2 regions of the Inquilinus sp. CAU 1745 genome follow, and region 2 is predicted to be linked to the other one. Evidence: predicted binding sites of a transcription regulator. Region 2 holds the regulator's gene; the other holds the start of a gene.
What was found. The regulator HrcA, encoded in region 2, represses chaperone genes, less so after heat shock. The targets are predictions, from matches to a motif close to GTTAGCACTCNCCNNNGGNGAGTGCTAAC.

Region 1: groES (co-chaperone GroES) is a predicted target of HrcA. The motif match lies at 6,324-6,352, and genes of this name have one in related genera.

The regions. Positions count from the first base shown of each region.
Region 1 is NZ_JBDOQU010000003.1:199,501-214,242, forward strand. Features, by position in the region: gene AAFN89_RS05535 (DUF72 domain-containing protein) at 1-642, opposite strand, end outside; gene AAFN89_RS05540 (trimeric intracellular cation channel family protein) at 749-1,411, shown strand; gene AAFN89_RS05545 (anti-sigma factor) at 1,446-2,177, opposite strand; gene AAFN89_RS05550 (sigma-70 family RNA polymerase sigma factor) at 2,174-2,710, opposite strand; gene AAFN89_RS05555 (DJ-1/PfpI family protein) at 3,176-3,748, shown strand; gene AAFN89_RS05560 (YMGG-like glycine zipper-containing protein) at 3,841-4,089, opposite strand; gene groL (chaperonin GroEL) at 4,235-5,875, opposite strand; gene groES (co-chaperone GroES) at 5,923-6,234, opposite strand; gene AAFN89_RS05575 (hypothetical protein) at 6,428-6,859, opposite strand; gene AAFN89_RS05580 (DMT family transporter) at 6,886-7,854, shown strand; gene AAFN89_RS05585 (hypothetical protein) at 7,871-7,996, opposite strand; gene AAFN89_RS05590 (usg protein) at 7,995-8,258, shown strand; gene AAFN89_RS05595 (VOC family protein) at 8,356-8,772, shown strand; gene lpdA (dihydrolipoyl dehydrogenase) at 8,875-10,269, shown strand; gene AAFN89_RS05605 (PGPGW domain-containing protein) at 10,330-10,605, shown strand; gene AAFN89_RS05610 (tyrosine recombinase XerC) at 10,598-11,596, opposite strand; gene AAFN89_RS05615 (DUF484 family protein) at 11,575-12,294, opposite strand; gene fsa (fructose-6-phosphate aldolase) at 12,335-13,024, opposite strand; gene AAFN89_RS05625 (primosomal protein N') at 13,104-14,742, shown strand, end outside.
Region 2 is NZ_JBDOQU010000003.1:30,540-45,281, forward strand. Features, by position in the region: gene gshB (glutathione synthase) at 1-745, opposite strand, end outside; gene AAFN89_RS04655 (transglutaminase-like domain-containing protein) at 795-1,637, opposite strand; gene AAFN89_RS04660 (BON domain-containing protein) at 1,634-2,278, opposite strand; gene AAFN89_RS04665 (YraN family protein) at 2,281-2,679, opposite strand; gene rsmI (16S rRNA (cytidine(1402)-2'-O)-methyltransferase) at 2,672-3,628, opposite strand; gene AAFN89_RS04675 (penicillin-binding protein activator) at 3,622-4,866, shown strand; gene hemW (radical SAM family heme chaperone HemW) at 4,881-6,014, opposite strand; gene rdgB (RdgB/HAM1 family non-canonical purine NTP pyrophosphatase) at 6,011-6,637, opposite strand; gene AAFN89_RS04690 (NAD(P)-dependent oxidoreductase) at 6,760-7,623, shown strand; gene rph (ribonuclease PH) at 7,628-8,377, opposite strand; gene hrcA (heat-inducible transcriptional repressor HrcA) at 8,554-9,618, shown strand; gene grpE (nucleotide exchange factor GrpE) at 9,615-10,205, shown strand; gene AAFN89_RS04710 (metallopeptidase family protein) at 10,310-10,711, opposite strand; gene AAFN89_RS04715 (4a-hydroxytetrahydrobiopterin dehydratase) at 10,773-11,063, shown strand; gene AAFN89_RS04720 (superoxide dismutase) at 11,071-11,796, opposite strand; gene AAFN89_RS04725 (GNAT family N-acetyltransferase) at 11,891-12,484, shown strand; gene AAFN89_RS04730 (SDR family NAD(P)-dependent oxidoreductase) at 12,530-13,291, opposite strand; gene AAFN89_RS04735 (YciI family protein) at 13,401-13,700, shown strand; gene AAFN89_RS04740 (SprT family zinc-dependent metalloprotease) at 13,711-14,448, opposite strand; gene glpK (glycerol kinase GlpK) at 14,564-14,742, shown strand, end outside.

The DNA.
Region 1 (14,742 bases), 170 kb from region 2:
CGTCCATGCGTCCAGCGCCTTGGCGGTATAGCCCTCCTTCTCGCCTTCGGACGTGCCCATGATCCGTGCGTAGACGAAGGGCGCGGTGATGTCGGGGATCACCGGATGGTCGCTGTCGCCGGCGCAGATCACCGCCACCTCATGCTCCCGCGCCAGCGCGACGAAGTCCGGATGCCGGAAGCTGTCATGCCGCACCTCCACCGCGTGGCGCAGCGCGCGACCCTCGACGCTCTTCGGCAGCAGCTTCAGGAACGCGGCGAAATCGTCCGGATCGAACTTCTTCGTCGCCATGAACTGCCAGTTGATCGGCCCCAGCTTGTCCCTCAGCTCCACGATGCCGCTGGTCAGGAACCGCTCGACCGATTCGCCGGAATCGGCCAGCACGCGGCGATTGGTGGCGAAGCGCGGGCCCTTCAGCGCGAAGACGAAACCGTCGGGCGTCTCGTCATGCCATTTGGCGAAGCTTTCCGGCTTCTGCGATCCGTAATAGGTGCCGTTGATCTCGATCGAGTTCAGCTTGCGGCTGGCATATTCCAGCTCCCGCTTCTGCACCAGCCCTTCGGGATAGAAGGTTCCGCGCCACGGCTCATAGGTCCATCCGCCGATCCCGATGCGGATGGCGGGCTTGCTCTCTTTCGGCATCGCTGGATTCTCCTGGTGTCGGGCGGCAGGCAGGATAGAACAGGCAGCGGGCCGAAACACTCCGTCTCTTGCTCTCTTGGGGAAGTCGTGCTTCCTCACAAGGGCCATGCCCGTCGCCTCCGACCTCGATTCCATCATCTTCTGGCTCGACCTGATCGGAGTCGTCGTCTTTGCGGTGTCGGGCGCGCTCACCGCCTCACGCAAGCAGATGGACGTGGTGAGCTTCGCGCTGATCGCCACCGTGACCGGGATCGGCGGCGGGACGATCCGTGACGTGCTGCTGGACCGTACGCCGGTCTTCTGGATCGCGAACCCGTTCTATCTGGCGATCGGCTGCGGCGCGGCGCTGATCGTCTTCTTCACCGCCCATGTGGTCGAATCGCGATATCGCGTCCTCCTGTGGGCGGATGCGGCTGGGCTCGGCCTCTTCTGCGTCATCGGCGCCGAAACGGCGCTGGCCTCGGGTGCGCCGGTCGGCGTCGCCGTGCTGATGGGGGTGATCACAGCCACCTTCGGCGGCCTTGTCCGCGACGTGCTGTGCGCCGAGGTGCCGCTGATCCTGCGGCGGGAGATCTACGCCACGGCCGCCGCTTTGGGCGCGGCGACCTATTGCCTGTTGGACGCGCTCGGCGTCGGGCGGGACCTGACCGTCATCCTCGCCTTCCTGGCGGGCTTCGGCCTGCGCGCCGTCGGGCTCGCCTTCGGCCTCTCCCTGCCGGCCTATCGCGGCCGGCCCGGCCGGGACTATGGCGACGGGCGGCCGGACTGATTCACGATATCCCCCAGCCGGGGGATACGGCGGTTCAGGGCTGTTCCAGGATTGGTCCGCTGAAGACCACCGGGCCGGTTGGCGCGCCGGTGGGGGAACCGCCCTCCGGCTCCAGGCTGACGGCGAAGACCGCGTCGGCCGCCGCGCCGGGCGGAAGCTGGTCGGGCAGGGCGTGCCGAACGGTCTGGTCGGCGTCCAGGAGGCCGAGCGACAGGGGCGGCCGGTCGCCGGCCGCCGACACCAGCCAGAGTTCGAAGCTGTGGTCGGGTTGCGCCCGGTTCTCGATCGGCCGGATCGCCACCTGCCCGCTTTCCAGATCGACGCTCGCCAGCCAGATGGGCCGGTTATCCGCATCGTTCAGCACGGCGACGTAACGGCCCTGGGGTTCCCCGACCGGCGCTGCCAGCACGTAAACCAGCAGCGCCGCCGCGGCAGCGGTCATCGCAAGCGCGGCCCCCCGCCAGACGGCGAGGCTGTCCCACAGTCGGACAAGCGCGCTTTCCCTCGCCGCCGGGGCCGCGGCCGGCGCGGGCCGGCTTCCGCCGGTCGCCTGGTCGATCCGGGCCCAGAGATGGGCCGGCGGCTCCACCTCCGGCGACATCTCCGCCAGCGGCATGAGCCGCCGGTTCCAGTCGTCGACCAGCGCGCGCAACTCCGCGTCCGAGGTCAGGTCGGCCTCGAAGCGGCGGCGCGTCGAGCGGTCCAGCGTGCCGAGGACATATTCCCCGGCCAGCGACACGCGATCCTGCGGTTCCTCGGTCGTCATCGTTCCAGGCAGCTTCTGATGCGGATCAGCCCTCGGCGGACCCAACTCTTGATCGTGCCGACGGGGCTGTCCAGCCGGCGGGCAAGTTCCTCATGCGTATAACCCTGATAGAAAGCCATTACGATGCAGTCGCGCTGCTGCTCCGGCAACTCCCCCAGGCAATGGAGCAGGGCGCGTAGCTCCGCGCTCGCCTCCGCCTGGTGAAGCGGGTCAGGCGCATCGTCCGCCCAATGCTCGCTTCCCGCCACATCGTCGACCGCCGTCTCGCCCTTCCGGCGCAGCACGTCGAGCGCACGATTGCGCACGATCGTCGCCATCCACGCCAGCGGCGAACCCCGGTCGGGCCGGTAGTCGCCGGCGCGCTGCCATACCTTGACGTAAGCATCCTGAACGACCTCTTCGGCCCAATCGCTCCGTCTCAACATACGGACAGCGATGCCGAAAAGTTTCGCGCTCGTCTGGGAATAGAGCTGAGCGAACGCCTGCCGGTCTCCGGCGGCGGTGGATTGCAGCAATTGCTCCAAGGCGATCATGCCTCTCACGGGAACTCCGCCCCTGTTCAGCGAATGAGCATAGCGGTTGACGGCGGCGGGACAAGGCCGGCGAGGCCGGCAACCGCCTTGGCCGCGCCGAATTTCCGGCGGTCCAGAACCTTCCGGCATGGCGCTTATGCGTCGCAGTCGGGTGATTAGACGTTGACATATCGCAGTGCAGCGGCCACCTCTTACGGCGTATTCAAGCCATACCCAGACGCAACTTATTGCGTCGCTCTTCGGCATGAGCGTCGCGGCTCCCGGTCGCGGCCCCGAACCTTGATCTCCCTCATGGAGACGCGCAGGCCAACGGATCGGCGGATAACCGTCCGACCCGATCGTCTTGACGATTCGCCTGAATGGGTTCCGAAGCGCGTCCCGCTCCGGACAAGAGCATGGCTGGGATCGGCGGCGCGACCGGTTCGCGACGCCGTCAACCTGTTAACAGAGGAAAAGGAGAGGGGAATGACCGATCAACCACTCGCTGGACGGACGATCGCGATCCTGGTGGCCAACGGCTTCGAGGAGACGGAGATGACCGAACCGCAGCGCGCGCTTCTTGGCGCGGGCGCGACGCTCAAGCTGGTCTCGTCCGAACAGGGCCTCGTCAATGGCTGGCATGACAGAAGCTGGGGCCATTACTTCCCGGTCGACGTTGCGATCTCCGAGGCGCTGGCCGCGGATTTCGACGGCCTGCTGATCCCCGGCGGCCAGCGCGGCATCGAGAAGCTGGCCCAGAGCGCCCACGTCAAGCGCTTCCTGAAGGGTTTCGTTGACGGCAACAAGCCGGTTGCCGCCGTCGGCCACGCGCCGGCGCTCCTGATCGCCGCGGAGCGGGCGCAGGGCCGCACCGTCGCCGCCAATGAGGAAATCCGGGACCTTCTGTCCCAGGCCGGCGCCACGCTGGCCGGCGAGGAGGAGACCGTCACCATCGATCGCTCGATGATCACCGCGACCAGCGCGGCCGATATGAGGGCCTTCAAGGACGACGTCCTGAAGCTGTTCACCGACGCGATGGACATCCAGGCCGCCGCCTGACCGGATCGGCCGCCGGGCCTTCGGGTCCGGGAAAAGGACAAAAGGCGCGAGCCCATCTGGGCCGCGCCTTTTTCTTTGCGCCGAACCCGGCGTCAGCGCCAGACCGGTTCGCCCAGATTGACCCGTTCCTCATTGGTGAAGGCGCCCGTCGCTCCGCCGACCCCCGCGCCGATCAGGGCGCCGGGAATGGCGCCGACACCGCCGAAGATGGCGCCGACAGCCGCGCCCGTCCCGGCGCCGATGCCCGCGCCGCTGACGGTGCGGTCGCCCGTGGAGGTGCCGCATGCGCCGAGTGCGAGCGCGGCCCCGGCGATCAGGAGAATGCCCGTCTTGTTCCGCATGGCTGCCGTCCTTCTCGGAAGTGTTTCCATGGCATCCTAAACAGGCACGGCCACGCAACGGTTCCGGAAGCGGACCGAGCGGGATGCGGCGCAAGAAAAAGGGACGCCCGAAGGCGTCCCTCTCCCTTGGCGATGGAGCTTCCGGTCAGAAGTCCATGTCGCCCATGTCGGGCATGCCGCCGCCATGGCTGTGGCCGGCCTTCTTTTCCGGCTTTTCGGCGATCATGGCTTCGGTGGTGATGAGCAGCCCGGCGACGGAGGCTGCGTTCTGCAGGCAGGCGCGGACGACCTTGGTCGGGTCGATGACGCCTTCCTTGACCAGATCGCCATACTCGCCGGTCTGGGCGTTGTAGCCGAAGTTGGTGTCGGCCTGCTCGAGCAGCTTGCCGACCACGATCGAGGCGTCGACGCCGGCATTGCTGGCGATCTGCCGGGCCGGGGTCTGCAGCGCCCGGCGGACGATCTCCACCCCGACCTTCTGGTCGGGATTGGCCGGATCGACCTTGGCCAGCGCCTTGATGGCGTAGAGCAGGGCCGAGCCGCCGCCGGCGACGATGCCTTCCTCGACCGCCGCCCGGGTGGCGTGCATGGCGTCGTCGACCATGTCCTTCTTTTCCTTGACCTCGACCTCGGTCGCGCCGCCGACCCGGATCACCGCCACGCCGCCGGCCAGCTTGGCCAGACGCTCCTGCAGCTTCTCCCGGTCATAGTCCGACGAGGTCTCCTCGATCTGCGCCTTGATCTGGCCGATCCGCCCCTCGATGTCGGCCTTGGCCCCGGCGCCGTCGACGATCGTCGTCTCTTCCTTGGTGATCTGCACCTTCTTGGCCGTGCCCAGCATGTCGAGCGTCACCGTCTCCAGCTTGATCCCGAGATCCTCGGAGATCACCTGGCCGCCGGTCAGGATCGCCATGTCCTCGAGCATCGCCTTGCGCCGGTCGCCAAAGCCCGGCGCCTTGACCGCCGCCACCTTCAGACCGCCGCGCAGCTTGTTGACCACCAGGGTCGCCAGCGCCTCGCCCTCGACATCCTCGGCCACGATCAGGAGCGGCCGGGAGGACTGCACCACGGCCTCGAGCACCGGCAGCATCGCCTGCAGGTTCGACAGCTTCTTCTCATGGTAGAGGATGTACGGGTTCTCCAGCTCCGCGACCATCTTCTCCGCATTGGTCACGAAATAGGGCGAGAGGTAGCCGCGGTCGAACTGCATGCCCTCGACGACCTCGAGCTCGGTCTCCAGGCTCTTGGCCTCCTCGACCGTGATCACGCCCTCATTGCCGACCTTCTCCATCGCCTGGGCGATCATGTCGCCGATGGTCTTGTCGCCATTGGCCGAGATCGTGCCGACCTGGGCGATCTCGTTGTTGGTCTCGACCTTGCGGCTGCGCCCCTTGAGGTCCGCCACCACCGCCTCGACCGCCAGGTCGATGCCGCGCTTCAGGTCCATCGGGTTCATGCCCGCGGCCACCGACTTCACGCCCTCGCGGACGATCGCCTGGGCCAGCACCGTCGCCGTCGTCGTGCCGTCGCCGGCCAGGTCGTTGGTCTTCGAGGCGACCTCGCGGACCATCTGCGCGCCCATGTTCTCGAACTTGTCGGAAAGCTCGATCTCCTTGGCCACCGAGACGCCGTCCTTGGTGATCCGCGGCGCGCCGAACGACTTGTCCAGCACCACCATCCTGCCCTTCGGACCCAGCGTCACCTTCACCGCGTCCGCCAGCACGTCAATGCCCCGCAGCATCCGCGAGCGGGCATCAGACGAAAACTTAACTTCCTTGGCTGCCATGTTCATTCACCTTGATGAGAAAGGGAGGGAAACCGACCGGGCGAGATTCAGGCGGCCTTGGCGGCGCGGCTGCCGTCCAGAACGCCGAGGATGTCGCTCTCCTTCATGATCAGGAGGTCCTCGCCGTCGATCTTCACTTCCGTGCCGGACCATTTGCCGAACAGGATGTGGTCGCCGGCCTTGACGTCCAGCGCCTGGAGTGCGCCCTTGTCGTCGCGAACGCCCGCGCCGACGGCGATCACTTCGCCTTCCTGGGGCTTTTCCTTGGCGGTGTCCGGAATGATGATGCCGCCGGTCGTCTTTTCGCTCTGTTCGACCCGGCGGACGAGCACGCGGTCATGCAACGGACGAAAAGCCATGATCTTTCACTCCCTCGATTGATCGGTCGCCGGTGAAGCGCCGATTGACATGCTGATGACGTTCCCCCGAAGCGGCGGGAAGCGCTGCTTTTAGCACTCCTGCCGATCGAGTGCCAACGGATTTGGGAAGCCATTTTTGGGCCGTCAAGAGGCGGAGAACCGAAAAGCCGCGACGGGCCCTATCGGGACGCCTTCAATCGGTCAGCCGGCGGGCGACCTCTTCCCATCGTTCGGCATAGGAACGCCAGATTTTCGCCGCCACCACCGCGACCTGGCGCCTGACCGGTCCGCGCGACAAATGTTCCATGATCGATCCCCGGACCTCCGCCTCGGGCCAGCCGGTCCAGTTCCCGGCGATCGACAGCGTGTTCGAATAGAAGACCGGCGCGACTTCCTCCTTCAGGATCGTCAGCGCCTCGGCCCGGCCGATCCCCGCCTGACGGATGGTCCTGGCGATGGCGTCGTAAGCCGCCGGCTGAAGCTCGGTATCGATGAACAGCTCCGACAGCGCCACCCATACCGGCAGCCGCCGCTCGATCCACACTTCCTTGCTGGTTTCGCCGCTCATCCCGATGACCCTGACATAGGGCGGAATGTCCAACAATCTGACGGCGAAACGAACCAAAATCTGATCGCCCTATTGCCCTTGGCATGACCGTTGATCGAAATCGAGAGAGCAAAGCGTCGACATCCTCAACGGTCTATCTGCAACTGGCGCTGGGGATGACGGCGTTCGGGTCGGCGACGCCGGTCAGCAAGATCGTCACCGCCGCCGTGCCGGTGTTCGTGGCCTCCGCCCTGCGGGTGACGATCGGCGCGCTCGTGCTGGCGCCGTTCGCCCTGCGCAACTGGCGGCAGGTGAAGGGATTCGGTCGGCGGGAATGGCTTCTGGTCGCGTTCATCTCCCTCTTCGGGATGTTCGGCTTCTCCGCCCTCATGCTCTACGGCATGAGCATGATCTCCGGTGTCGTCGGCGCGATCGTCATGAGCACCACGCCGGCCGTCACCGCCGCCGCCTCCATGCTCTTCATGGGCGATCGGCCGACCTGGCGGAAGCTGACGGCGGTCACGCTCGCGGTCGGCGGCGTCCTCATCCTCCATCTCGGTCGCCAGGGATCGGGCGGCGGGTCCGGCGGCGGGGGGAATGGCGGCCTGCTCCTCGGGTCGGGCCTCGTCTTCGGCGCGGTCTGCTGCGAGACGGCCTATACCCTGCTGGGCAAGAAGATGTCCGAAAGCGTCGATCCCGTCCTGGTGGCCTTCCTGGCGGCCGTCATCTCCATCCCGGTCTTCCTGCCCTTCGCCCTGTGGCAGTGGGGAAGCTTCGCCGTCGCGGAGACAAGCGGCCGCGTCTGGGCGGCGCTCCTGTGGTACGGGGCGGGGACGCTCGCGCTCGGGACATGGCTCTGGTACTCCGGCCTCGCCAAGGCGGAGGGAGCAGTCGCCGCTGGATTCATGGGGCTGATGCCGGTCTCCGCGCTCGTCCTTTCCTACCTGCTGCTCGATGAGCCGTTCCGCTGGCTGCACCTGCTGGGATTCGGGACGGTGTTCGTCGGCGTGCTGCTGATGTCGTGGGAGCATGCGCGCATGAGTCGGCGGGCTTGGCAATCTGGCAGCACTTAACGTCTTGCGCTGCTAATCAATTGATATTGATGGTTTTTCTTGCGGAAGCGGGAAATTCAAGTGACACTTCAATGAACAAAAAGGAACGGCGCGACAGGCCGGTGAGGCGGTCAACAGCAGGAAGGGAGACCTCAAGACTCATGAGCAACCTGTCCTTGCAGCTTCGCGGCTACCGGCTGACGACAGCGGAGATCCTCTATCACCTGCCCGATCATCCGGGCCTGCTCCAGAGCTTTATCTGGCAGCATCTGGACATCGCCCCCTCCTTCCCGGAATTGCGGCGCTTCCTGGATTTCTGGGCGCGCGAGATCGAGGGTCGGCTTCATTCGGTGAAGGTCGCCCATGCCGGGCTGGTGACGCCGGGCGAACTCCGCCATTTCGACGGTGAGATGAGGCTGCATTAGATCGTTCTTGGCCGATCGGGGCTTTGCCGGGTGCGTTCCCGCGCCTATGTGAAGGGTGCCAATCTCATCAATCCCCGAACGAAGGACGATCCTGCCCGTGAGATATCTGCACACCATGGTCCGGGTGACGGACATCGACGCATCCCTGCGCTTCTACAACCTGCTGGGCCTGAACGAGGTCAAGCGGATGGAGAACGAGAAGGGGCGGTTCACGCTCGTCTTCCTGGCCGCGCCGGGGAACGAGGATGCGAAGGTCGAGCTGACCTACAATTGGGATCCGGAGGAATATTCCGGCGGCCGGAACTTCGGCCATCTGGCCTATGAGGTCGAGGACATCTACGCCCTTTGCCAGAAGCTCCAGGACAATGGCGTCACCATCAACCGCCCGCCCCGCGACGGGCACATGGCGTTCGTCCGGTCGCCCGACGACATCTCCGTCGAACTGCTGCAGAAGGGCGAATCCCTGCCGCCGAAGGAGCCGTGGGCGTCGATGCCCAACACCGGCGAATGGTGACCCTCTCCGCTTGACCGGCGGCCGCCCCTCTCTTGCCTGGAGGGGGGCGCTTGCGGCATGGTGCGGCCGCTTTCCGCACCGACTCCAATTCCGAGGACAGAAATGAGCGACGCCACCTACGACGTGATCGTCATCGGCAGTGGCCCCGGCGGCTATGTCTGCGCCATCCGCTGCGCACAGCTCGGCCTGAAGACGGCCTGCGTCGAGGGGCGCGAGACGTTGGGCGGCACCTGCCTCAATGTCGGCTGCATCCCGTCCAAGGCGATGCTTTATGCTTCCGAGAAGTATGAGGAGGCGCGCGATCATCTGGGCGCGTTCGGCGTCAAGGTCGGCAAGGTCGATCTGGATCTGAAGGCGCTGATGGCCCACAAGGACGGCGTCGTGAAGGCGAACACCGGCGGCGTGGAGTTCCTGTTCAAGAAGAACAAGATCGACTGGCTGAAGGGCTGGGCGAAGTTCACCGCCAAGGACATGGTCGAGGTCGCCGGCAAGAGCTACAAGGCCAAGAACATCATCATCGCCAGCGGCTCCGACGTCGCGCCGCTGAAGGGCGTGGAGGTCGACGAGGATCGCATCGTCAGCTCGACCGGCGCCCTCGCCCTGCCGGGCGTTCCCAAGCATCTGGTGGTCATCGGCGGCGGCTATATCGGGCTGGAGATGGGGTCGGTCTGGCGTCGGCTGGGCGCGGAGGTGACGGTGGTGGAGTTCCTCGACCGCATCCTGCCCGGCATGGACGGCGAAATCTCCAAACAGATGCAGCGCACGCTGGGCAAGTCCGGCATGAAGTTCAAGCTGGCGACCAAGGTCACCGGGGCCAAGGCTTCGAAGAAGGGCGTCAGCCTGACGCTGGAGCCGGCCAGGGGCGGGGATTCGGAGACGCTGGAAGCGGACTACGTGCTTCTGGCGATAGGCCGCAAGCCGCGTACCGAAGGGCTGGGGCTTGAGGCGATCGGCGTCGAGCTGGACGAGCGCGGGCGCATCAAGACCGATGGCCACTTCGCCACCAATGTGGACGGCGTCTACGCCATTGGCGACGTGATCGTCGGGCCGATGCTGGCGCACAAGGCCGAGGAGGAGGGCGTCGCCCTGGCGGAAAGCCTTGCCGGCCAGAAGGGTCATGTGAATTACGAGGCCATCCCCGGCGTGGTCTATACTTGGCCGGAAGCGGCCTCCGTCGGCAAGACGGAGGAGCAGTTGAAGGAGGAAGGCCGGGAGTACAAGTCCGGCAAGTTCCCCTTCACCGCCAACGGCCGCGCCCGTGCGATGAACGCGACCGATGGTTTCGTCAAGGTGCTGGCCGACAAGAAGACGGACCGCGTTCTGGGCATCCACATCATGGGCGCGGAGGCCGGGACGATGATCGCCGAATGCGCCATGGCGATGGAGTTCGGCGCGTCGGCGGAAGATATCGCCCGGACCTGCCACGCCCATCCGACGCTGAACGAGGCGGTGAAGGAGGCGGCGCTGGCCGTCGACGGCAGGCCGCTGCATATCTGACCGATCCCCCGAGCGGGATTACTATCTGATGATCCCTCCGCGGGATCAGGGGCGGCCCGCATGACCGAAACGATGTCCCGGCGCAAGCGGCTGGCCTTCCTGGTCCTCGGCTGGGGGCTGGTCGTTTTGGGCGTCGCCGGCATCTTCCTGCCGTTTCTCCAGGGCCTCCTCTTCCTGCTGATCGGGCTGATCCTGCTGGCCCGCGTCCAGCCCTGGGCGCGGGCGCTGGTGGTCAGGACGCGCCGCCGCTACCCGGCGGTCAACCGCGCCCATTCCTTCGCCGAACGGAAGGCCGACGCGCTGGTCGCGTGGTTTCGTGGGCGGCGTATCAGGTAGCGGGCTGCTTCCGCGCCCGCGGATGGGCGTCGGCATAGATATCCAGCAGCCGCGAATCGTCCACTTCGGTGTAGCGCTGGGTGGTGGAGAGCGAGCTGTGGCCCAGCAGCTCCTGGATCGCCCGCAGATCCCCGCCATCATGCAGGATGTGGGTCGCGAAGCTGTGGCGCAGCGCGTGCGGCGTCGCGGTGGCCGGCAGGCCCAGCGCAGACCGCAGGACCCGCATCTGCCGTTCGGCGACGCCTGGGTTGAGCCTGCCGCCCCGCACGCCGACGAAGAGCGGCGCATTGCTGGTAGCCGGGTGAGGGCAGGCGGCGCGATAGGCTTCGATTGTCGCGATCACCTCCGGCAGAAGGGGAACCTGGCGTTGCTTTCGGCCCTTGCCGATGACCGTCAGCGCGCCCTTTTCCGGCAGGTCGCCCATATCGAGCGCCAGGGCCTCTCCCAGTCGCAGGCCGCTGCCATAGAGCAGCGCGAAGAGGGCGCTGTCGCGGAGACCGACCCAGCCTTCCGCCGGCATCGCGGCGGCCACGTCCAGCACCTTCAGCGCGTCCCCGGCCGCCAGCGGCTTGGGCAGGCTGCGCGGCAGCTTCGGATTGCTCAAGGACGCAAGTGCGGGATTGTGCAGGGTTCCCGCCCGGTCGAGATGGGCGAAGAAGCTGCGCACGCCCGACAGGTTCCGCGCGCGGCTGACGGCCCCCGCCCCGCGCCCCGCCCGTCGGGCGAGATAGGAGCGGAAGTCGCCGAGCGTGAAATCGCCCAGATCATTGAGGCCGGGCGGGCGGCCCAGATGATCCCGGGCGAAGGTGAGGAAGGCGACAAGGTCGGTCCAGTAGGCCCTGACGGTGTGACTGGAGGCCGCCTTCTCCACCTCCAGCCACCGCCGCCAGCGGCCGGCGGCGGCGGCCGTGTCGGCAGCGCAGAGGAAGGTGAGGCCGCCGGCGTCGGCCACGGCGGCCTCACCGGCGGTCACGCCGGCAGGTCGAGCCATGAGCCGATGCACCGTTCCAGCACACGGGCCATGAAGCTCATCAACTCCGTGCGCATGCCTTCATGGAACATGTCCGGCTCCCGCGATCCCAGCGCCAGCAGGCAGGGCGGCGTGTCGGCGGAGATCGCCAGCCGCACCAGCGCCTGGCTGCGGACGAGGCCGGCTCCCGCGCCGAAGATCGCCTCCGATCCAGCTATGTCGCCCTGGAGCAGGGCTTCGCGATGGGCCAGATGCTGTTCCACGAACCCTTCGTCGACCACCCTGATCCCCGACGCCAGGGCCTGCGGCAGGTCTTGCCCGTTCGATTCGATCAGCAGACAGGCGACATCGAGGTCCAGCAGCACGGCCAGGTCCGTGGTGATGGTCTGGATAAGCTGCTCGAAATTGCGCGCGTCCAGCAGGAACAGGATGGCGGCGTGGACGCGGTTCTGGCTGTTGTGGTTGGCCCGGCTGGCGCTGATGATCGCCCGTTGCTGGCCCTTCAGCCGGTCGACCTCCGACCGCAGCCTCTCGACCATGAAGGATTGCAGGTCGACCACCCCGTCCGGACGGTCGGGGGTGGGGGCGGCCATGCGCGCCACCACCTCCGGATGGTCGATCAGGAAATCGGGATGGGCGTTGAGGTAGGCCGCGACCTCGCCCTCCGTCACCACGGAGTCCGCGGCGCGTTCGTCGCTTCGGCGGGTTTCCTGAACCATGCGGCGTCTCGCCTGCCCCTTTTTCCCCTGATCCGGCCGCTCAGGCCTGCTTCTTGATCGGCTGCACGTCGTCGCCAAGGATCGTCTGGCCGCTCTTCGCCCAGTCGGCCAGGAACGCCTCCAGCCCCTTGTCGGTCAGCGGGTGCTTATAGAGCTGGCGCAGCACGGTCGGCGGCATGGTCGCCACATGAGCCCCCATCTTGGCGGCGGAGATGACGTGCTGCGGCCCGCGGATGGAGGCGACCAGCACTTCCGTCGTGATCTCGGGATACATGTCGTAGATCTGGACGATGTCGGCGATCAGCTCCATGCCGTCCTGGCCGATATCGTCCAGCCGGCCGACGAAGGGGCTGATGAAGGTCGCGCCCGCCTTGGCCGCCAGGATCGCCTGCGCCGCGGAGAAGCAGAGCGTCACATTGACCATGGTGCCGTCGTCGGAGAGGCGCTTGCAGGTCTTGAGTCCGTCCGGCGTCAGGGGCACCTTCACCGCCACGTTGGGGGCGATCTTGGCAAGGGCCTTGCCCTCAGCCAGCATGGTGTCAAAGTCGGTCGCGGCGACCTCCGCGCTGACCGGGCCGGGAACGACCTCGCAGACCTCCGCGATCAGGTCCAGGAAGTTCCGGCCGGCCTTGGCGACCAGCGACGGGTTGGTGGTCACGCCGTCCAGCAGGCCGGTGGCGGCAAGGTCGCGAATCTCGTTCAGGTCGGCGGTGTCGATGAAGAATTTCATGATGATCTCGTGTGAATGTCCGGGGGGCCCATTCTCCGGCCCCTGGCGCGTCGAACGAACGTCCCGGCGATTGTAGCCGATGGACTCCCCCGGTTCCAGTTCCCAGGCCGATGCCCAGGCGGCCGAAGCGGACGGCCCGCGCCGCCGCGTGCGCGTGCTGCTGCCCCTGCCGCTGGCGGAAGCCTACGATTACGCGGTGCCGGAGGGGATGGCGCTTGCGGCCGGAGACTGCGTTCTTGTGCCGCTGGGCAGCCGGGAACTGACCGGCGTCGTCTGGGGGGAAGGCGGCGGCGATCTTCCCGACAAGCGGCTGAAGGAGGTGCTGGCCCGCCACGACGCGCCGCCGATCCCCGAGGCCAGCCGGCGATTCGTCGATTGGGTGGCGAACTATGTGATGAGCCCGCCGGGCGCCGTCCTGCGGATGTGCATCAGCACGCTCTCCGCGCTCAACCCGCCGAAGCCGACCCAGGCGTATCGGGCGGCGGACGGCGGATCGGTGGCGGGAAAGTTGACCCCCGCGCGCCGCCGGGTGTTGGCGGTGCTGGAAGACGGACCGCCGCGCCTGCCGGCGGAGCTGGCGCGGGAGGCCGGCTGCGGGACCGGCGTGCTGAAGGGCATGGCGGAGGCCGGGATGATCGAGGCGGTGGCCCTGCCGGCGCGGCTGAACCTTCCCTTGCCGGACTGGAGCCAGGCGGGGGCGGCGCTTTCGCCCGATCAGCAGGCGGCGGCCGATATGCTGGCCGGGCAGGTCAGGGAGGGCGGCTATAGCGCGACGGTGCTGGACGGCGTCACCGGGTCCGGCAAGACGGAGGTCTATTTCGAGGCGATCGCCGCCGCGCTGGAGGCGGGCCGGCAGGTGCTGGTGCTGCTGCCGGAGATCGCGCTTTCGGCGCAATGGCTGGAACGGTTCGCCCGGCGCTTCGGCGCGCCGCCGGCCGAATGGCATTCCGACCTCACGGGCGCGCGCCGCCGGCTGACCTGGCGGGCGGTCGCCGAAGGCTCGGCGAAGGTCGTCGTCGGCGCGCGCTCGGCCCTCTTCCTGCCCTTCCCCGGTCTGGGGCTGATCGTCGTCGACGAGGAGCACGAGACGGCCTTCAAGCAGGAGGACGGGGTCATCTACCACGCCCGGGACATGGCGGTGGTGCGGGCGCATCTGGGGGAGATCCCGATCGCCCTGGTCTCCGCCACCCCGGCGCTGGAGACGGTGGTCAACGCCGACCAGGGCCGCTATCGGCGGCTCCATCTGCCCGACCGGCATGCGGGCGCAACCCTGCCGGCGCTGGAGACGATCGATCTCAGGCAGGACAAGCCGGAGCGTCAGCGCTTCCTCTCACCGACGCTGAAGCAGGCGGTGGCGGAGACGCTGGCGGGGGGGGAGCAGGCGATGCTGTTCCTGAACCGCCGGGGTTATGCCCCGCTGACGCTCTGCGATTCCTGCGGTCACCGGCTAGAGTGCCCGAACTGCACGGCCTGGCTGGTCGAACACCGGTTGGCGGGCCGCCTGCAATGCCACCATTGCGGCTATGGCGAACGCCTGCCTTCCGTCTGCCCGACCTGCGAAGCCCCCGACAGCTTCCGCGCCTGCGGGCCCGGGGTGGAGCGGATCGCCGAGGAGGTGGCCGAATGCTTTCCCGACGCCCGCACGATTGTGATGGCGTCGGACCTGATCCACGGGCCCGCCCAGGCCGCCGACCTCATTCGCCGCATCCAGGAGAGGG
Region 2 (14,742 bases):
GGGCGGTCAGCGTGGTCTTGCCGGCCTGGCCGCCGGCATGGAAGTTGGCTCGCGCCTCGCCTTCCGCGGGCAGGCGGCTGACGGCCCCGACCGGCTCCCCGTCCACCAGGATGATGCGCTTGTCGCCCTGGCGGATCTCCGGCAGGTATTTCTGGACGATCACCGGCTCCCGGTAGAGCAGGGTGAAGGTCTCCAGGAGCGCGCCCAGATTCTCGTCATCGGGCTTCAAATGGAAGACCCCGGCCCCGCCATTGCCGAACAGCGGCTTGACGATGATGTCCCGGTATTCCCGGCGGAAGGCCTTGATCTCCTCCAGATGGGAGGCGATCAGCGTCGGCGGCATCAGGTCCGGAAAATGGTTGACGAACAGCTTCTCCGGCGCGTTGCGCACATGGGCCGGATCGTTCACCACCAGCGTCCTTGGATGCACCTGCTCCAGCAGATGGGTGGCGGTGATATAGGCCATGTCGAAGGGCGGATCCTGGCGCATCAGCACGATGTCGACCTGGGTCAGGTCCAGCTTCTCCGGCGCGCCCAGCGTGAAATGATCGCCCCTGGCCGCGCGCACCTCCAGCGGCCTCGCCTCGGCATAGACCTCGCCTTCGCGGAAGGACAGGTGGCGGGGCAGGTAGTGGTAGAGCGCATAGCCCCGATCCTGCGCCTCCAGCGCCATGGCGAAGGTGCTGTCGGCGTCGATGTCGACGCTTTCGATCGGGTCCATCTGTATGGCGACGGCGAGGCTCATCGTGCTGAGATCTTTCGGAACGGGACGATGCGAAAAGAAAATGGAGCGGTCAGTTGAGGCGGGATTTCAGCTCCTGAAGCAGAACGGCCACATGGTGCTGCGCCACATCGTCGGTGCTGAGTTGCGTAAAGGATTCCAGCGACCTTATGGCCGCCGAGAGGTTGCCCAACCGGGCCTGCAGCAGGCCGGCCTCGCGCCACAGGATGGGCTCGCCCGGTGCGATCAGCAACATCGCGTCGATGATGTCCAGCGCGCGGCCGTACTCTTCCGCCTTCAGGAACCGGACCTTCAGATTGTTCTGGAGGCGGATCAGGATGCCCCGGTCGGTCAGGGGCGCGTAGTCGCGGGGCGTCAGCTCCGCCTCTATGCCCGCCATCGTCTTCAGAAGGTCGCGCAGCTCCGCCGTGCCGCGCGTCCGGCCGCCATGGAAGGGGTCCAGGATGGCGCGGCTGCCGTCCCGCTCCAGCCGGACGAGGAAATGGCCGGGGAAGTTCAGCCCCACGATCGACCAGCCCTGGGCGCGGGCGGCGTGGATATAGAGGATGCCGAGCGCGATCGGCAGCCCGCGCTTGCGGTCGATGACCCGCATCAGATTGCCGTTCTGCGGGTCGTCATAGGTCGCCTGATCGCCCTCATAGCCGTGGGTCCGGGCGAGGACTGACCGCAGCGCCTCGGCCGCGCCTTCCGCGCCCGAAGGCGCGGCGCCGGCGGCTTCGCGCACCTCCCCGGCCAGCACCGCCAGATGGTCGCGATAGCGGTCGAGCGGAACGCGCGGCCGGTCGAGCGCGGCCAGCGTCAGCGCCGCGTCGGCGAGGTTCAGCGCCTCGTCCGGCGTCTCCCCCACCCGGGAGAGGGCAGCGCGGATCTCGTCGGATGCCGGCAGCGCGTTCACGAGGCCTGGTTTGCCGCCGGGTCGGAGACGGGCTCGCCCGCCATGCGGACATAGGGCACGACCCGCTGGACGTAGGGGATGTTCCGCGCATGGGCGATGACGCGGTCCAGCTCTGCCTGGTTCTGGGCGATGCCCATGATGTAGATCGTCCCCCCGACCGTATCGATGCTGTAGTTGAGCGCGCTGACCGAGCCGTCGAAGGCGAGCCGGGAGCGAAGCTGGGTGGAGATCCAGGCGTCGCGCGCATAACCGGACAACCCTCCGGAGTCCGCGACCTGGATCTCGTTGATGACTTCCTTGACGCCGTCGACCTGCCAGACCAGCCGGATGGCTGTCACCCGCTCCTCCGGCGTCGGCACCTGGCCGGTCACCAGCACCCGCCCCTCGGTGACGGTGAGGGAGAGGCGGTTGTACATCTCCAGATCTTCGCGCAGCCAGAGATCGTTGATCGAGATGCGGATCGCCTGGTCGCTGATCGCGTCCGACACGCTGCGTTCCTGCGCCGCCGCCGTCCCGCCGGCGGCCGCCGTCCCGGCGACGCCGAGGGTGACCGGATCGCAAGCTGTGGTCAGGAGGATCGTCGCCAGCGCCGCGCCCGCTCCAACGCCGCCCTTCCCGAAACGCCCTGCCCGTCGGTTCATCGTCACCATCCCACCCTCTGAAGATCGGCGGCGTCTGCCTGCCATGCGTTCACCATATGCATCGGCCATCGACGCGGCGCCACCGCCATCACGTCGAAGCGGACGCTGCCGCCGGATTGCGGCGCGAATTGGGCCGGATGGGCTCCGATCCACGCCATGGCGGCGCGCGCCAGACGCGTCCGTTGCCGGCCCGTGATGGCATAGAGGGCGGCCCCATGGGAAGCCCTCGCCTTCACCTCGATGAAGACCAGCGTCCGGCCGCGCCGGGCGACGATGTCGATCTCCCCGGCCGGGGAGCGGAACCGCCGGGCGAGGATGCCGTACCCTTTCAGCCGCAGCAGCAGGATGCAGACCGTCTCCGCCCGCCAGCCGAAGCGCCAGGCGCGCCGCCTGTCAGTCATCTGCGGCCGCTTTCGAGAGCGCGAGCGCGCGCTGATAGACATCGCGCTTCGGCTTCCCCGTCCGCGCCGCCACCGCCGCCGCGGCGTCCCGCACGCTGGCGCCGGCCAGCGCCTCCGCCAGCATCGAATCCAGATCGTCGGCCGCCACGGCCTCCGCCACCGGCGGGCCGACGACCAGCACGATCTCCCCCTTCGGCGGCCCGGCATCGGCGTAATGGACGGCCAGCGCGGACAGGCGGTCCCGCCGCACCTCCTCATGCAGCTTCGTCAGTTCCCGCGTCACGGCGGCCTCCCGGTCGCCCAGCATTTCCGCCATGTCGGCCAGCGACTCCGCCAGCCGGCGGGCGCTTTCGAAGAAGACCAGGGTCGCGGGGATCGAGGTCAGTTCGCCGAGGAAGCTCCGCCGGGCGGCGCTCTTGGAGGGCGGGAAGCCGGCGAAGAGGAAACGGTCCGTCGGCAGGCCGGAAAGCTGCAACCCCGTCGTCGGCGCGGATGCGCCGGGCAGCGCCGTCACCGGCAATCCGCGGGTGTGGGCGTCGCGCACCAGCTTGAAGCCCGGATCGGAAACCAGCGGCGTTCCCGCGTCGGAGACGAGAATGACGGCGTCGCCGCCCTCGATCCGGTCGAGAAGGAACGGCCTCACGCGCTCGGCGTTGTGGTCGTGATAGGCGATCAGCCGCCCGCTGCCGGCGGCGATCCCGTGGAGCGACAGCAGCTTCGCGGTGGTCCGCGTATCCTCGCAGGCGATGGCGTCGGCGTCGCGCAGGGCGTCCAGCGCGCGCAGCGTGATATCGCGGACATTGCCGATGGGCACGGCGGTCAGATAGAGGCCGGGCGGCATCGGTTTACTTGCCGGGACCCCCCGGCTAGTGTCGGCTTCGATGCCGTTCCGCGGGGCCGCGCCCGCCGGACGGCGATCCTCGTCAAGCGGTGGAGTGGTCCGTGACACGTCTTTCGTCGGTTTTGACTTCTGTTTCGACATCGACTTTCCGGACGAGAGGGCGCGGGGTCGCCCTGGCCGCGTGCCTGGCGCTGCTCGCCGCCTGCGGGACGACGACCGTAGCGGAGCCGTCGCGGCCGGCGCAAGCCGTCCAGCCCCAGACTTCCACGCCGCTGGAACCGTTCGGCACGGGCGGGGTCGATCGCTTCGGCCGTCCGATCCTGGAGGAACGGACCCAGGTCGCCCTCCTGCTGCCGCTTTCCGGCCGGGGCGAGGCGGTCGGCCAGTCGATGCTGAACGCCGCCCAGATGGCGCTGTTCGATTCCGGCGTCGACACGCTGGAGTTGATGCCCCGCGACACGACGGAGACGCCGCAGGGCGCGGCCGCCGCTGCCCGCGCCGCCATTGGGGAAGGGGCCGATCTCGTCATCGGGCCGCTGTTCGGCGACCATGTTCCGGCCGTCCGGACGGTGGCACAGCCCGCTAACGTCAACGTCATCTCCTTCTCCACCGACCGCAGCGTCGCCGGCGGGAACGTCTTCCTGTTCGGCTTCCTGCCGGCCGACCAGGTCGACCGGGTAGTGGAATACGCGATCGGTCAGGGCATGACCCGGTTCGCCGCCCTGGTGCCCAGCGGGGCCTATGGTCAGGCGGTGGCGAACGCGCTTCAGGACTCCGCCGCGCAACGGGGCGCGACGGCGCGGGTGGAATATTTCGACCCGTCGAACACCGACTATTCCGACGCCGTCCGCCGCGTGTCGCAGGGCGGGCCGATCGACGCGCTGATGCTGCCGGTCACGGGGCTGCCGCTGCGCGGCATCGCGCCGCTGCTGGACTATTACGAGATCGACGCCCAGCTTCTCGGCACCGGGCTCTGGGACATTCCGGGCATCGGGCGGGAACCGGCGCTCAACGGCGCGTGGTTCGCCTCTCCCCAGCCCGACCTCCGCGCGGGTTTCGAGCAGCGCTATCAGGCGGCGTTCGGCGAACCGCCGGAACGGCTGGCAACGCTGGCCTATGACGCGGTGGCGCTGGCAGCGGAACTGACTCGGAGCGCGCCGCGCGGCCAGCCGAAATTCGACACCGCGACGCTTCAGGACCCGGCCGGCTATGTCGGCATCGACGGCATCTTCCGTTTCGGTCCGGACAATCTGGCCCAGCGCGGCCTCGCCATTCTGGAGGTCACGCCGTCGGGGCCGGTGGTGCTGGAGCCGGGCGCGCAGAGCTTCGCCGGCCCAGCCTTCTGATCATCGCACCCTGATCATCTCACCAGCGCCGCCAGGACCCCGTTCAGCCGCTGCCGGCCGGCGGGGGTGGCGCGAAGCCTGTCGCCCTCGACGGTGACGAAGCCGCCCCCGACCATCCGCTCCAGGCCCGCCGGATCGACCAACTCGGCGGCTGGCCGGTCCAGGGCGACGCCCTCGGTCAGGCGCAGCCCCATCATCAGCCGCTCGGCGTCCCGCAACTCGTCGGGAATGGACTCGCGCGGATGTTCGGCGTGGCCGTCGCGCTCCACCCGCTCCAGCCAGATCTCCGGCGCGCGATGGGTGCGGGTCCCGAACTTCCGGCCGTTAAGCGTCAGCCGACCATGCGCGCCAGGGCCGACGCCGACATAGTCGCCATAGCGCCAGTAGGTCAGATTGTGCCGGGATTCCTCGCCCGGCCTGGCATGGTTGGATATCTCATAGGCAGGCAGCCCCGCATCCTCCAGTACCGCCTGCGTCGCCTCGTAGAGCGCCGCCTGCGTCTCCTCGTCCGGCAGGGTGAATGCGCCCCTTCCGTAGAGGGTGTGAAACTTCGTCCCTTCCTCGATGGTCAATTGGTAGAGCGACAGGTGCCCGACCGCATGGTCGAGCGCCCGACGCAGTTCCGTCTCCCAAGCTGGCACGGTCATGCCGGGCCGGGCGTAGATCATATCGAAAGAGAAACGATCGAAATGCCGGGCGGCGACGGCCACGGCCGCCAGCGCTTCCGCCGCGCTGTGCTCCCGTCCCAGGAAGCGCAGATCGGTATCGTCCAGCGCCTGGACGCCCAGAGACACCCGGTTGACCCCGGCCGTGCGGAAGCCGGCGAACTTGTCGGCCTCGACGGAGGTGGGATTGGCTTCCAGCGTGATCTCCAGCCCCTCGGCCGTCCGCCAGCGCGCAGAGACATGGTCCACGAACGCGGCGACGGTCTCAGGCGGCATCAGCGACGGCGTGCCGCCGCCGAAGAAGATCGAGGTGACCGTGCGGCCGGATGTTTCGGAATGGAAATGATCCAGTTCGCGCACAAGCGCCGCCCGCCACTTCTCCTGATCGACCGTTTCCCGGACATGGGAGTTGAAGTCGCAATAGGGGCATTTCGCCCGGCAGAACGGCCAATGGACGTAGATCGCGAAGCCGGGGTCGCTCATCCCGCGAAACAACGCGCCACGAGTTGCCGGAAGGCGTCGGCGCGGTGGCTGCCGGCATGCTTGACCGCAGGGTCGATCTCTCCATAGGTCAGCTCGTGACCTTCCGGCATGAACATCGGATCGTAGCCGAAGCCCCTGTCGCCGCGCGGCGGCCAGACCAGCCGCCCGTGGGCGCGGCCTTCAACCGTCTCGCAATGCCCGTCGGGCCAGGCCAGCGCCAGGGCGCAGACGAAATAGGCGGCGGGGTCGCGGTCGCCCAGCGCCTCGTTCAGCCGCCGCATCCCGTAGTCGAAATCCCGCCTGCCGTCCGGCAATTCCGCCCAGCGGGCGGAATAGATGCCGGGCGCGCCGTCCAGCGCCGGCACGGCAAGGCCGCTATCGTCGGCCAGCGCCGGCCGGCTGGTGCGCTCCGCGACATAGCGGGCCTTCAACTCGGCATTGGCGATGAAGGTCGTCCCCGTCTCTTCCGGATCATCCAGCCCGAACTCTCCGGCCGACGGGAAGGCGCCGACATAGGGGCCGAGGAGTTGGGATATCTCCCGGATCTTGCCCTTGTTGTGGCTGGCGATGACGAGCGTGTCGCCATCGAAGCGGCGGGGGGTGGTGGGGGCCGTATCGTGCATGGCGCTTAGATAAGCTTGCTTGTGAAAATCTCCAAGTTCGGCGGCCGCGGGCTTGCCATGCTGGAACCGCGCGCCGATCATCGCGCCGGACCGGATATCACGGAAGAATGGGGAGAAGATCGATGAAAGTGGCATTCCTGGGCATGGGGGTGATGGGTGCGCCGATGGCGGGGCATCTGGTGAAGGCCGGGCACGAGGTGACGGTCTATAACCGCACCGTCGCCAAGGCCCAGGCCTGGACGAAGGAGAACAAGGGCGGGTCGGCCGCCACGCCGGCCGAAGCCGCAAAGGGGGCGGAGATCGTCTTCGCCTGCGTCGGCAATGATGACGATGTCCGCGGCGTGGTCTATGGCGATGCGGGCGCGTTCGCCGGCATGGAAAAGGGCGCGCTGTTCGTCGACCACACAACCGCGTCGGCCGGGCTGGCGCGGGAGCTGGACACGGCGGCGCGGGAGAAGGGTTTCGCCTTTCTCGACGGGCCCGTCTCCGGCGGTCAGGCGGGCGCGGTCAACGGCCAATTGACGGTGATGGTCGGCGGCGAGAAGAAGGATTTCGACCACGCGAAGCCGGTTATCGACTGTTTCGCGAAGGCCACGACGCTGATGGGCCCGGCCGGGGCCGGGCAGCTTACCAAGATGGTCAACCAGATCTGCATCGCCGGGCTGGTGCAGGGCCTGTCGGAAGGCATGAACTTCGCCCAGAAGGCGGGGCTCGACGGCGATCTGGTGCTCGATGTCATCTCCAAGGGCGCGGCGCAGAGCTGGCAGATGGAGAATCGAGGCCGGACCATGCTGAAGGGCGAGTTCGATTTCGGCTTCGCCGTCGACTGGATGCGCAAGGATCTCTCGATCGTCTTCGACGAAGCCCGCCGCAACGGCGCGCGTGTGCCGGTGACGGCGCTGGTCGACCAGTTCTACGCCGCCGTCCAGGCCCATGGCGGCAACCGCTGGGACACGTCCAGCCTGATTCAGGTGCTGAAGGGATGAGGCTTCACCCCAGCGCGGCTTTCTGGGCCTCCACCAGTTCGGCGATGCCCTGCTTGGCCAGCGCCATCAGGGCCAGGAACTGCTCCTCGCTGAACGGGTCGGTTTCCGCCGTGCCCTGGATCTCGACGATTCCGCCCTTGCCAGTCAGCACGAAATTGGCGTCGGCGTCGGCGGTGGAATCCTCCGCATAGTCCAGATCCAGGACCGCCTGGCCCTTATAGAGGCCGCAGGAGATGGCGGCGACATGGTCGGTGAGCGGGTTGATCCTTACGGCCTTGATCGCCATCAGGTGGCGGATGGCCATGTGCAGAGCGACGTAGCCGCCGGTGATCGCGGCCGTGCGGGTGCCGCCATCGGCCTGGATCACGTCGCAATCGACCTTGATCTGGATTTCGCCCAGCGCCTTCAGGTTGGTCACGGCGCGTAGGGACCGGCCGATCAGGCGCTGGATCTCCTGTGTCCGGCCGGACTGCTTGCCGCGCGCGGCTTCCCGGTCGGTCCTCTTGTCGGTGGCGCGGGGCAGCATGCCGTATTCCGCCGTCACCCATCCCTTGCCGCTGCCCTTCAGCCAGCCCGGCACGCGATCCTCGACGCTGGCGGTGCACAGCACATGGGTGTCGCCGAATTTGGCGAGGCAGGAGCCTTCGGCGTATTTGTTGACGTCAACCTCCAGCCGGATGGCGCGCAGCGCATCGGCGGCGCGGCCCGACGGGCGGTGGGATCGGCTTGCGGTCGCGGACGGCGCGGCGGTCATCGGATGGTGCTTTCCTTTGCTCCCGGAATGGCGCGCAAGCTATCCTCTGAAGGCGGTGTCGTCCACCTCGCACGGGAGATGGGAACCGGTGCCGTTGACGCCGCCGATTTCGGCCCCACATAGCGAGGCGCCAAGCCATGGGACCATTGACCGGACTGCACCACCCCCCCGGGGAGATGATCGCCGAACTGAACGAACGGTCGCGCGAGATCTTCCGCCATATCGTCGACGCCTATTGCGAAACCGGCGAACCCATCGGCTCGCGCACGATTTCGCGGCGGCTGGGCATGGATCTGTCGCCGGCGACCATCCGCAACGTGATGGCCGATCTTGAGGAAGCCGGGCTGCTTTACGCGCCGCACACCTCCGCCGGACGGCTGCCGACCGATCTCGGCCTCCGCCTGTTCGTCCACGGGCTGCTGGAGATCGGGGACCTGGGCGAGACCGACCGGAACAATATCGAGGCTCAGTGCGCCGCCGTCGACCGCACCCTGCCGCAGGTGCTGGACGAGGCGACGACCGTCCTCTCCGGCCTGTCGAGTTGCGCCGGGCTGGTGCTGGCGCCGAAGACCGACCGGCCGCTGAAGCATATGGAGTTCGTCAATCTGGCGCCCGGCCGCGCGCTGGTGGTCATGGTGACGGAGGACGGGCTGGTCGAGAACCGGGTTGTCGAGGTGCCGCCCGGCCTGCCGGCCTCGACCCTGGTCGCCGCATCGAATTATCTCAACGCCCGTGTCATCGGGCGAACGGTGGGCGAGGCGCGGGCCGAGGTCTCCAGCGAGATGGAGCGGCAGAAGAACCAGCTCGACGAGCTGGCGGCGAAGGTGGTTGAGGCTGGCCTCGCCACCTATGCCGGGGACCAGCGCTCCGGCGGTACGCTGATCGTCAAGGGCCAGTCGCGGCTTCTCTCCGATGTCACGGCGGTCGAGGATCTGGAGCGCATCCGGAGTCTTTTCGACGCGCTGGAGACGAAGGAGGCGATGCTCCGCCTGCTCGACGCCGCCAACACGGCGGAGGGCGTGCAGATATTCATCGGGGCGGAGAACAGCCTGTTCAGCCATGCCGGCTGCTCCGTCATCATCGCGCCCTACAAGGACGGGCGGGAGCAGATCGTCGGCGCGATCGGGGTCATCGGCCCGACGCGCCTCAACTACGCCCGCATCATCCCGATGGTCGACTACACCGCCAAGATGGTCGGCCGTCTTCTATGGAACAAGAAAGACGAGCACAGAGCAGCATGACCGATACCAGCACCCACAAGACCGAAGCCGACGCGGTCGAGACCGAGGAGGTCCTGCCGCCGGAGGAGGGCGCGGCCGAGGAGGCGATGGCGCTCGATCCCGTGGAGGTCCTGCGCGAGGAGAACGCCAAGCTGAAGGACCAGATGCTGCGCGCGCTCGCGGATGCGGAAAACACCCGCCGCCGCGCGGAGCGGGAGAAGGAGGATACCGCCAAATACGCGGTAACGAAGTTCGCGCGCGACATCCTGAACGTCGCCGACAATCTGCGCCGCGCGATGGAGGCCGTCCCCGACGATGCGAAGCAGGGCAACCCGGCGATGACGGCCCTTGTGGAGGGCGTCGAGGCGACGGAGCGCGAGCTTCTGGACGCGTTCGGGAAGCATGGCGTCACTCGGATCGACCCGTTGGAGGAGAAGTTCGACCCCAACTTCCACCAGGCGATGTTCGAGGTGGAGAATACCGGCCGTCCGCCGGGCACGATCGTCCAGGTGATGGCGGCGGGCTACGTCCTCAACGGCCGCCTGCTGCGCCCTGCCATGGTCGGCGTCGCCAAGGGCGAACCTCCGAAGGTCGACACGACGGCCTGAGGGGAGGGTTCGGTACAGCCTCCCCTCACCTTGAGCCTGTCGAAAGGTGTGTGCCCACATGGTTTGACAGGCTCACCATGAGGAGGTGGGAAACGCAAGAACCCTCACTCCGTGACCTGCGCCTCCAAAGCCTCCATATCGTCGTCGGAGAAGCCGAAATGGTGGCCGATCTCGTGGATCAGGACGTGGGTCACGACATGGGCGAGGTCTTCGCCCGTGTCGCACCAATAGTCCAGGATCGGCCGGCGATAGAGGAAGATCAGGTCGTTGTGGGTGCGGCTGGCGGAGACGCTCTGCTCCCCGAACGGCGTGCCGACATAGAGGCCCAGAAGGTCGAACGGGCTCTCCAGCTCCATATCCCGGCAGGTTTCCTCGTTGGGAAAATCCTCGACCCGGATGGCGACGCCCTTCACCATGCCCGCCAGTTCCGGCGGGATCGATTCCAGCGCGACGTCCGCCATGTCGATCATATCTTCCAGGGTCGGCGGCGTGATCGGGCGTTGCATGATGGGGCGGGTCCGTCGGCTTTTCACGTTCGTCGCCCCTATCTAGCAGGAGGACGCCGCCATGGCCCAGAAGCTTGATCCCGCCGCCCGCACCCGAGCGCTGGCCGACCTGAAGGGCTGGTCGCCGATCGAGGGGCGGGACGCCATCCACCGACGCTTCACCTTCAAGAATTTCTCCGAGGCATGGGGCTTCATGACCCGCGTCGCCCTGATGGCGGAGAAGATGGATCACCACCCGGAATGGCACAATGTCTACAACCGCGTCGACGTGGTGCTGACGACCCACGATGCCGATGGGCTGACGGAGAAGGACATCGCGCTGGCCGCCTTCATGAACAAGGTCGCGGACTGAGAGGGCGTCAGCCGGTCATGCGGCCGGCGACGATCTCCCAATCGACGATGTTGTCCAGAACGGCGGCGACATGCTCCTTGCGCCGGTTCTCATAGTCCAGATAGTAGGCGTGCTCCCACACATCGATGCCCAATAGCGCCGTCTGGCCGTGCGCCAGCGGATTATCGCCGCCCGGCGTGCTCATCAGCGCGACGCCGTCGCCATCCTGGATCAGCCATTGCCAGCCGCTGCCGAAGATGTCGCCGGCGGCTGTGGTGAATTCCTCCTTGAACGCATCCATGCCGCCGAAAGCGGCGCCGATCCGCTCGGCCAGCGCCCCTCCAGGCTCCGTCGGCCCTTCCGGCGTCATCTGCTCCCAATAGATCTCGTGGTTCCAGGCCTGGCCGGCATTGTTGAAGATCTTACGGCTTTCCTGATCGTCCGCCGTCGCCTGGATGATCTCCTCCAGGGACATGTCGGCCATCTCGGTGCCCTCAATCAGGCCGTTCAGCGTCTCATAGTAGCCGGCATGGTGCTTGCCGTAATGAAGGCCGACGGTGCGACCGGAGATCACGGGCTCCAGCGCCGCCTCGTCATAGGGCAGCGGCGGCTGGGCGATCGCCCCGGCGTTCTGCGCCAGCGCCGGCGTGGGGAACCTTATCGCCGAAACGGCCGCGGCGGCGGCCAGGCCGCCAAGGAAGCGCCTGCGGTTCAGCGGAAGGGAAATGGCGGCGAGCGTGTCTGTCCGGATCATAGCTACCTCTCCCATGTTCAGCTTTGCCTCCGACCGCGTTAAAAGGCGCGGACGCCTTCGGGTTCCCCGGTCGGACATATGGAAACGGCAAGACATGACGATCACGACGCCCGAACTGGAGACGAAGCGCCTCCGCCTCCGCGCCTGGCGGGCGGAAGATCTGGAGCCGTTCGCCGCCCTCAATGCCGATCCGGAAGTGATGGAGCACTTCCCGGCGACGCTCGACAGGGTGGAGAGCGACACGCTGGCCGCCGGCATCCAGGCGCATTTCGCCGAACGCGGTTTTGGGCTGTGGGCGGTGGAAGCGCCGGGGGCGGTTCCGTTCGCCGGCTTTGTCGGACTGTCCGTGCCACGGCGCACGCTGCCCTTCACGCCCTGCGTGGAAGTCGGCTGGCGGCTGGCGCGCCATTGCTGGGGCCGGGGCTACGCGACGGAGGCGGCGCAGGCCGCGCTCTCCTTCGGCTTCGGGACGCTGGGCCTGGAGGAGATCGTCTCCTTCACGGCCGCCGGCAACCTCCGCTCCCGTCGGGTCATGGAAAGGCTGGGCATGAGCCGCGACGAGACGGACGATTTCGATCACCCCGCCCTGCCGGAAGGCCACCGGCTGCGCCGGCACGTCCTCTACCGGCTGGGTCAACTTACTCCTGTTGGTCATTCCGGCCCCCGAGCCGGAATCCATAGGCCCTGACCGCTTCAGCGACGGCGAAGGACCAGATGCGGTCCCCGCCGGCTGCTATTTCGGCGCCAGCCGCACCGCGCCGTCCAGACGGATCGTCTCCCCATTCAGCAGTTCGTTCTCCGCGATGTGCAGCACCAGCCGCGCATATTCCTCGGGCTGGCCCAGCCGCTTGGGGAAGAGAGTGGTGGCGACCAGGCTCTCCTGGACCTCGTCGGACATGGACAGCAGCATCGGCGTGCCGATGAGGCCGGGGGCCACCGTCATCACGCGGATGCCGAATCGGGCCAGTTCGCGGGCCATCGGCAGGGTCATGGCGACGATGCCGCCCTTCGACGCGCTGTAGGCTGCCTGGCCGATCTGTCCCTCATAGGCGGCGACCGAAGCGGTGTTGACGATCAGCCCACGCTCTCCGGTCGGCAGCGGTTCAACCTCCGCCATCGCGGCGGCGGCCAGCCGTCCGACATTGAAGCTGCCGATCAGGTTGACGTCGATCACCCGGCGGAACAGGTCGAGCGGATGCGGCCCCTCCCGTCCCACCACGCGTCCGGCATCGGCGATCCCGGCGCAATTCACCGCGATACGGGCGACGCCATGAGCCTCCCGCGCCGCCGCCAGCGCCTCCCTTATGCTCGCCTCATCGGAGACGTCGCCGGCGAGGGCGAGGCCGCCGATCTCTGTCGCGACGGCCTCCGCCGCCTCCGCATTGCGGTCGATCAGCGCGATTTTCGCGCCCGCGCCGGCGAGAGCGCGGGCGACCGCCGCCCCCATGCCCGATCCGCCGCCCGTGACGATGGCGGCCAGCCCTTTGACGTCCATGCCCGCTCGTGCTCCCCTGTAGATTGGTTGATGTCCCGGGGTGATAGCACGCACCCTTCGGGCTGGCGACCGCGCCCGGCATGTTCCGTGACGAAGGGAGAAGCAAGTCATGCAGTTCCTGGTGATCGCCCGAGATGGCGAGGATCCCGACGCTCTGGACCGCCGGCTCAAGGTGCGGGAGGCGCATCTCGCCGGCGCGCGGAAGCTGGCCGCGGAAGGCCGGATGGTCGAGGGCGGGGCGATCCTCGACGATGACGGAAAGATGGTTGGGTCGGCGGTGATCGTCGACTTCCCGGACCGCGCCGCCCTGGACGACTGGCTGAGGAACGACCCCTACGTGACCGGCGATGTCTGGCGGAAGATCGACATCATGCCCTTCCGCATCGCGCCGCTGCGGGACATGACGTAAGGCCCGCCGGTCAGCCGTAAAGGTGCAGCCGGCCGCCTTCTTCCTTCAGCCATGCGCGGGCGGCGGCGACGTTGGGATCAAGGCTTTCCACCAGCGCCCAAAAGCGGGGGCCGTGATTCATCTCGATCCGGTGGGCGACCTCATGGGCGACGACATAGTCGATCACCCAGTCCGGCGCCATGATCAGGCGCCAGCAATAGCTGAGCCTGCCATCGGCTGAGCAGCTTCCCCAGCGAGACCGGGTGTCGCGCACCGTCACCGCGCGGATGGTGACGGGCAGCCGCGCCGCCATGGCGTGGGAGCGGGCGGTCAGTTCCCTTTTCGCCTCCCGCTTCAGGAAATCCGTCACCCGCCGGGGCAAATGGGCCGCCTCTCCACCGACGCAGAGCGCGCCATCCTCCGGCCGGACGGCGATCCGCCGCCCCGGTTCGTGCCGGATGAGGTGGGGCTGCCCCCTGAACGGAACGGCCGCGCCATCCTCGAACGGCCGGCGAACGGGGATGGCGGTGAGGCGCGGGGCCAGCCAGCCCATATGGCGCAGGACGAAGTCGCGGACATGTTTTTCGGCGACGCCTGGCGGGACGACGACCCTCGCCCCGCCATGGGCGGGATCGATCTTGAGGCTGAGCCGCGTCGCCCTCGGGTTAATCCGCAGTTCCAGCGGAGCTTCCAGCCCCTCGACCGAGAGCGCGCGCGTTTCCACCCGCCGTTTCGGCGCGGAACGTCGGGGCCGGAGACGAAGGGGCATGCGCATGGTCCCGACCCGGATACAGGCCGCCCGGCGCGATGTCCAGCGCGGTTGACCGGGCGCGGAGGCCGTCTCTAGTCTCCTCGACAATCGCCCTTCAGCAGGAGATACGCCCTTGGCCGGAAAGTCCCACGTCCTCGCTATCGATCAGGGAACCACCTCCACCAGGGCGATCATCTTCGATCATGCCGGCCTGCCGGTCGCCACCGGCCAGAAGGAACTGCCCCAGCATTATCCCGCCGATGGCTGGGTGGAGCACGATCCGGAGGATATCTGGGCCGATACGCTCGCCGT